Linked DNA regions of Collimonas fungivorans Ter331. The protein of the gene in region 2 interacts with the protein of the main gene of each other region in a pairwise test. Links are inferred from orthologs where the notes say so. Each region holds a gene or a part of one and is shown on either strand. Other genes may lie near its edges.

Evidence for each region.
Region 1: the proteins of mtgA (region 2) and CFU_RS20545 interact in binary tests that used the Escherichia coli proteins (3 or more experiments, as listed by UniProt). The link is inferred for Collimonas fungivorans Ter331 from one-to-one orthologs.

Annotation. Positions count from the first base shown.
Region 1 is NC_015856.1:4,632,447-4,635,764, forward strand. The notes cover bases 319-3,318. They hold CFU_RS20545 (peptidoglycan D,D-transpeptidase FtsI family protein), read right to left. Parts: upstream 2,710-3,318; coding sequence 928-2,709; downstream 319-927. Other genes in these bases: CFU_RS20540 (UDP-N-acetylmuramoyl-L-alanyl-D-glutamate--2,6-diaminopimelate ligase), read right to left, coding at 319-931; ftsL (cell division protein FtsL), read right to left, coding at 2,706-2,978; rsmH (16S rRNA (cytosine(1402)-N(4))-methyltransferase RsmH), read right to left, coding at 2,975-3,318. Outside these bases: more of CFU_RS20540, read right to left, coding at 1-318. UniProt on the Escherichia coli protein: Essential cell division protein that catalyzes cross-linking of the peptidoglycan cell wall at the division septum. Required for localization of FtsN.
Region 2 is NC_015856.1:922,161-925,234, reverse strand. Bases 3-2,758 are described here. They hold mtgA (monofunctional biosynthetic peptidoglycan transglycosylase), read right to left. Parts: upstream 1,851-2,758; coding sequence 1,155-1,850; downstream 3-1,154. Other genes in these bases: CFU_RS04060 (TonB C-terminal domain-containing protein), read right to left, coding at 2,719-2,758; aroE (shikimate dehydrogenase), read right to left, coding at 1,886-2,722; corA (magnesium/cobalt transporter CorA), read right to left, coding at 94-1,059; hemL (glutamate-1-semialdehyde 2,1-aminomutase), read left to right, coding at 3-49. Also shown: more of hemL, read left to right, coding at 1-2; more of CFU_RS04060, read right to left, coding at 2,759-3,074. UniProt on the Escherichia coli protein: Peptidoglycan polymerase that catalyzes glycan chain elongation from lipid-linked precursors. May play a role in peptidoglycan assembly during cell division in collaboration with other cell division proteins.

The DNA.
Region 1 (3,318 bases), 3.7 Mb from region 2 along the record:
CCAGCTGAGTCTTGACCTGCGCCGAACCGAAAGGCGAATCGACATGGAACGCCGTGCCGTTGGCATTGGTGCGGATCGCCGAGGCGCGCAGCACCTGGACGCCCGGCACCGCCTGCAGTTCCTCGCAGGTGTAGCCGATCACGGGAATCGCCGGCTGCTTCTGCCGCAAATGATCAATCAAGCGCAAACCCATGGCGTCGTCGAGATTGATCACCGCCTGCTGCAATCCGGGCCAGTCGAACAGCATGCGCTTGGCGGCTTCATAGTGCTGTTCGTCGCCGTGGTAGTCCAGGTGGTCGCGCGTGAAATTGGTGAACAGGGCGATGTCGACATGCATGCCGTTCAGGCGCCCTTGCTCCAGCCCGATCGAGGAAGCCTCGATCGCCAGCGCCGCTACTCCTTGCCGCCGCATGTTGCTCAGCGCCTGCTGCAACAGCAGCGCATCGGGCGTGGTGTTGCCGGTTTCCTCGAACTCGCCGCGCTCGCCTTGCATATAGATTCCTGTACCGAGGGTGCCGATCACGCCGGTGGCCTGGCCCAGGTGCGACAGCGCATGGCCCAGCCACTGGGTGCAAGAGGTCTTGCCATTGGTGCCGGTGACGGCCACCACCAGCATGTCCTTGTCTGCCTGGTCGTAATAGCCGTGCGCGATCTCGCCGCTGAGCAGCTTGAGTCCGCTTACCGCGCGATGGGCGACGCGCCATGCCGTATCCCAGGCAAATTTTTCCTTCTCGTACAGCACTGCGGACGCGCCGTTCTCCAGCGCCTGCGCAATATAGGCGCGGCCGTCCGCGGCATCGCCGGGATAGGCGAAAAACACGTCGCCGGCTTTCACCTTGCGCGAGTCCGACACCAGCTCCGCGCCGGCCGGGGCAACGCTGTCCAGCCATTGCTGGATTTCCGGAAGTTGCTGTAGCTTAGGCTTTGTCACAAGCCCTCCTGCGGACCGTCGGTCGGGATGATGATGTCAGTGACGCTGGAATCGGGCGGCACGTTCAGCGCCCGCAGGGCGTTTGCAGCAACCGTCGCGAACACCGGCGCCGCGACGTCGCCGCCGAAGTGCGAGCCGACGCTAGGTTCGTCCACCATGACCGCAATGATCAGGCGCGGATCGGAAGCCGGTGCGAACCCGACGAAATCGGCGATATATTTTTTGACGTATTTGCCGCCTTCGATCTTGTAGGCAGTGCCGGTCTTGCCGCCCACGCGGTAGCCTGGCACCTGCGCCTTCGGCGCTGTGCCGCCGGGAGCGGTAACCCGCTCCAGCATGGCGCGCATGGTCAGTGCGGTCTTTTCCGACACTACGCGCTGGCCGACCGGAGGTTCGTTCACTTTCTGGAACGACAGCGGGATCAAGTCGCCGTTGCGGGCAAAGATCGTATAGGCATGCGCCATCTGGATCAGCGATACCGAGATGCCGTGGCCATAGCTCATGGTGGCCTGTTCGATAGGCCGCCACGATTTGAACGGGCGCACGCGGCCGGCGACCGCGCCGGGGAAGCCGAATTTCGGCTGCTGGCCAAGGCCTACCGTGGTAAACATCTCCCACATTTCCTCGGCCGGCATTTGCAGCGCGATCTTGGCGGTGCCGATATTCGACGACTTCTGGATGATCTGGGCGACGCTCATGTTCCACACCGGATGCGGATGGGAATCGCCCACGGTCGCGGTGCCGATCGTCATTTTGTCGGGAACCTGGAAGGTGGTGGTGGCCTGCACCCGGTTGGTGTCGAGCGCGAGCGCCACGGTAAACGGCTTGAGCGTCGACCCCGGTTCGAAGGTATCGGTCATCACGCGGTTGCGCAGCTGGGCGCCGGTCAGCACCGAGCGGTCGTTCGGGTTGTAGCTGGGCAGGTTGGCCAGCGCCAGCACTTCGCCGGTCTTGGCGTCGACCACCACGATGCCGCCGGCCTTGGCCTTGCTCTTGGCCACCGCTTCTTTCAGCTGGGTAAAGGCGATGTACTGGATCTTGCTGTCGATCGACAGCACCAGGTCCTTGCCGTCATGCGGTTCCTTGACCGCCTCGATGTCCTCGACGATACGCCCGAGCCGGTCCTTGATCACGCGCCGGCTGCCGGTAGTGCCAGCCAGGTTTTTCTGCTGCGACAGCTCCATGCCGTCCTGGCCGGCATCTTCCACATTGGTGAAACCGACCACGTGCGCCATCACCTCGCCTTCCGGGTAGAAACGCTTGTATTCCTTGCGGGTCTCGATACCGTCGATGCCAAGCTTGATGATCTGGTCCGACACATCCTGCTCGACCTGGCGCTTGAGGTAGACAAAATTGCGGTCGGAATCGAGTTTCTTGCTGAGTTCGGCGTAGCTCATGTCGAGCAGCTTCGCCAGTGCCTGCAGCTTCTCTTTCGGCGCCGCCTGCACATCTTCAGGAATGGCCCAGATTGCCTTCACCGGCACCGACGACGCCAGCACCTGGCCGTTGCGGTCGGTGATCTTGCCGCGCGTGGCCGGCAATTCCAGCGTGCGTGCATAACGCGACGCACCCTGCTTTTGCAGGAAGTCGGTGGAAATCCCTTGCAGCCACAAGGCCCGCACGATCAGCGCCAGGAAGGCGGCGAACATGGCGAACAGCACCACCCGCGAGCGCCAGACAGGCAGCTTGACCTTGAGCATCGGGCTGGCCGAAAACGGCACCCCCTTGCCGGCGGCAATCCGTCCTGCGTGGGAGCTGCGCGGGGGATTGCGCGTCATTTTTCCCCCACCGTCAGATATTGGGTGCGGGCAGCGGTCAGCGGCACCATGTTCAGGTCGCGCGTCGCGCTGGCTTCAATCCTGGCGTTCTTGCCCAGCGTCGACTGATCGAGCTGCAGCTGGGCCCATTCGATGTCGAGCTGGCGCGACTGGCTAGCCGCCCGTTCCAGCTCGATGAACAGCTGGCGCGCCTGGTACTGCGCGTTGACCAGCGCCAGTGCGCACAGCACCAGCGCCAGCGCCAGGACAAAATTGAGGCGCCCGCTCACGGCTGGACTCCGACAGGCGCAGCCAGGCGCTCGCCGACTCGCATGATGGCGGAACGCGCGCGTGGATTGTCGGCCACTTCGGTATCGGATGGCTTGACCCGCGCCACCAGCTTCAACTCCGGCTGCGGCAGGTCAACCGCGCGAATCGGCAGGCGACGGTCGGGCTGCGGCAGCCTGGCTTTGGAAGCCATGAACTGCTTGACGATCCGATCTTCCAGCGAATGAAAGCTGATCACGACTAATCTCCCTTGCTGGGCCATCTGCCGAAATGCCTGATCCAGTACTATCTCGAGTTCTTCAAGCTCTTGATTGATGAAAATCCGTATAGCCTGAAAGGTAC
Region 2 (3,074 bases):
CGAAGCCACCATCGCCGCAGCGCGCGGCGCATTTGCACAGCTGGTTTAACCCTGCATGCGAGGCGGTTTCCCGCCTCGCTTTTCAAACCATTCTCAGTTCAGCCAGCCGCGCCGGCGGAAATACCAGAACGGCGTGATTGCCGAGCACACCATCAGCACCAGCGCCAGTGGATAGCCCATATGCCACTCAAACTCTGGCATGAAACGGAAATTCATGCCGTAGATGCTGGCGATCAGCGTCGGCGGCAAGAACGCCACCGAAGCTACCGAGAAGATCTTGATGATCTTGTTCTGGTTGATGTTGATGAAACCGACCGTCGCATCCATCAGGAAGTTGATCTTGTCGAACAGGAAAGCGGTGTGGCCGTCCAGCGATTCGATATCGCGCAGGATCTGCCGCGCATCCTCGAACTGGTCGACGCTCAGCAGGCGGCCGCGCATTAGGAAACTCACCGCGCGGCGCGTATCCATCATGTTGCGCCGGATGCGGCCGTTCAAGTCCTCCTCATGCGCCATGGCGCTCAAGGCTTCGGCCGCGGCCTGGTCGGTCAGTTTTTTTTGCAGCACGCGCTGACTGACCTCGTCCAGCTGCTTGTATACGCCCTCCAGGGCGTCGGCAGAGTACTCGGCATCGGTCTGGTACAGGTCCAGCAATACGTCCTTGTAATCGCCGATAGAGCCCGGCCGCGAGCGTGCACGCATGCGCACCAGGCGGAACACCGGCAAATCTTCCCCATGCACTGAAAACAGGATATTGCGCGCCAGGATAAAGGCGACCGTCACGGTCGATGACGGGCCGTCGTCTTCTTCGAACAGGAAATCGGTGCGCAGGTGCAGGTCGCCGTTTTCGGCTTCGTAATAGCGGGCGGACGCCTCGATATCCTTAACCTCGTCTTCACCCGGCAAGGTCACGCCGTAGATACTCTTGACCCAGGCCCGCTCCTGGTCGTTCGGTTCGGTCAGGTCGACCCATACCGGCTGTACTTTCTCGAGGTCGCTATGGCTCTCGATGTTGACCTGGTTGAGGCGGCCGTTTTGCAAAACAAATACATTGATCATGCTTACCTCGACTGATTTTCAGGGAAGTTGCTTGTTTCTTGCGCCCCGACAACGGGAATCCGCTGCAAATTGAACAACTTCTGACAGTGTGTATATTAAGGCAATTCAGCCGATCCCATGCGCCGTAAAATCAGGCCGGTGCGCTGCGACAGGTAAGCCGAACCGCGATTCTTATCGTAGAAACGCGGCTTCGGCAGCATCACCGCCAGCCGGGCGGCCTGGCTGGCGCCGAGGTTGCTGGCGGAAGTCCTGAAATAATGCTGGGCCGCGGCTTCGGCGCCGAACACGCCGTTGCCCCACTCCACCACGTTCAGGTAGATTTCGAATATGCGTTCCTTGTCCATCCAGAACTCGAGCATGTAGGTAATGACCAGCTCCTGCCCTTTGCGCAGGTAACTGCGCTCGCCGGACAAGAACAGGTTTTTCGCGAGCTGCTGGGTGATGGTGGAACCGCCGCGCACCACCTTGCCCTTCTTGGTGTTTTTTTCGTAGGCCTGTTGCAGGGCATCCCAGTCGACGCCGTCATGCTCGGAGAAATTGGCGTCTTCCGAAGCGATGATGGCGCGCTTCAGATTATTCGAGATGCGCGCGTACGGCACCCATTTGAATTGCAGCTGGGCGTCGGGCACGGTTTCATGCAACTCCGACAAGCGGTGCCGCATGAAACTGGTGGAGCTCGGATTGTGATCGACCCACCAGCCGATCTGCAGGAAAAAATACAGCTGCAGCAGCAGGACGGCCGCAATCAGCAGCATACATAAGCGCAACAAAAGCGTGCCGACTGACTTCATCCCGGTTCCCTGCAAATAATTAACTTAACCAACGCTTAAAGCTGCGCGCGCAAGGCGGCAAATACCGCATCGGTACGAGGCCGCACCCCGCGCCAGATAAAAAAAGATTCGGCCGCCTGCTCTACCAGCATGCCCAGGCCATCGCGCACCCGGGCCCCATGGCTGGCGGCAAACTGCATGAATATGGTTGGCTGAGGGCCGTACATCATGTCGTAGGCCAGCGTCGCCGGACCGAACACGCTGGCGGCCAGCGGCGGCAGCTCTGCCTGCAGGCTGGCGGAGGTGGCGTTGATCACCAGGTCGTACTGCTGCGTTGCTTCGGCAAAACCGCAGGCGCTCAATATGCAGCCGGCGCCGCTGTATGGCTGGAACTGCTGCACCAGCTGCTGCGCCTTGGCCGCGGTGCGGTTGGCAATCGTCAGTTGCGCCGGCTGGCGCTCCAGCAGCGGCAGCAAGACGCCGCGCGCCGCACCGCCGGCGCCCAGCAGCAGGATTTTTTTATGCGCCAGGTCGAAGCCGGCATTGTGCGCGATATCGGTGACCAGGCCGACGCCATCGGTGTTATCGCCGAGTATGTCGCCGCCGTCGAATTTCAAGGTATTCACCGCACCGGCAGCCTGCGCCCGAGCGGTCAGGCTGTTCGCCAGCGCATATGCTTCCAGCTTGAACGGCACGGTGACGTTAGCGCCGCGGCCGCCCTGCCCGATGAATTCCTGCACTGTCGCGACAAAGCCGTCGAGCGGCGCCAGCAAGCGCTCATAACGCATGTCTTGGCCGGTCTCGGCGGCAAAATGGGCATGGATATCGGGCGACTTGCTGTGCGCAATCGGATTGCCGATCACGACATAAGCCGCTGCTATCTGCGCAGTCACTGGTTAACTCCCCCCATCAGTTGCGCTTCGAGCACACCTTCGCGGGTGAACTCGAAAGTGGAGATCACTTCCCACACATCGTCTTTGCCGCTGCTGCGCATGTTCTCCGGGAAGCGTCCGAACGGGGCGGAGCGCTCAATGATTTTCAAGGTGGCGCGATCCAGCTCGGGATTGCCCGAGCTGCGCTCGACGCGGGGGCCGCCTTCCCTGGTGTATAACGAACCATCCTGGTAAATCGGAATGTACACCACCAGTCGTCCATACAGGTTGCGGCCGTTCTTTTTCGGGAAATTCAGCGTGCCCAGTTTTTCAACCTTGTCCTGGAACGATTTGTAATAGGCGGCGTAACCGA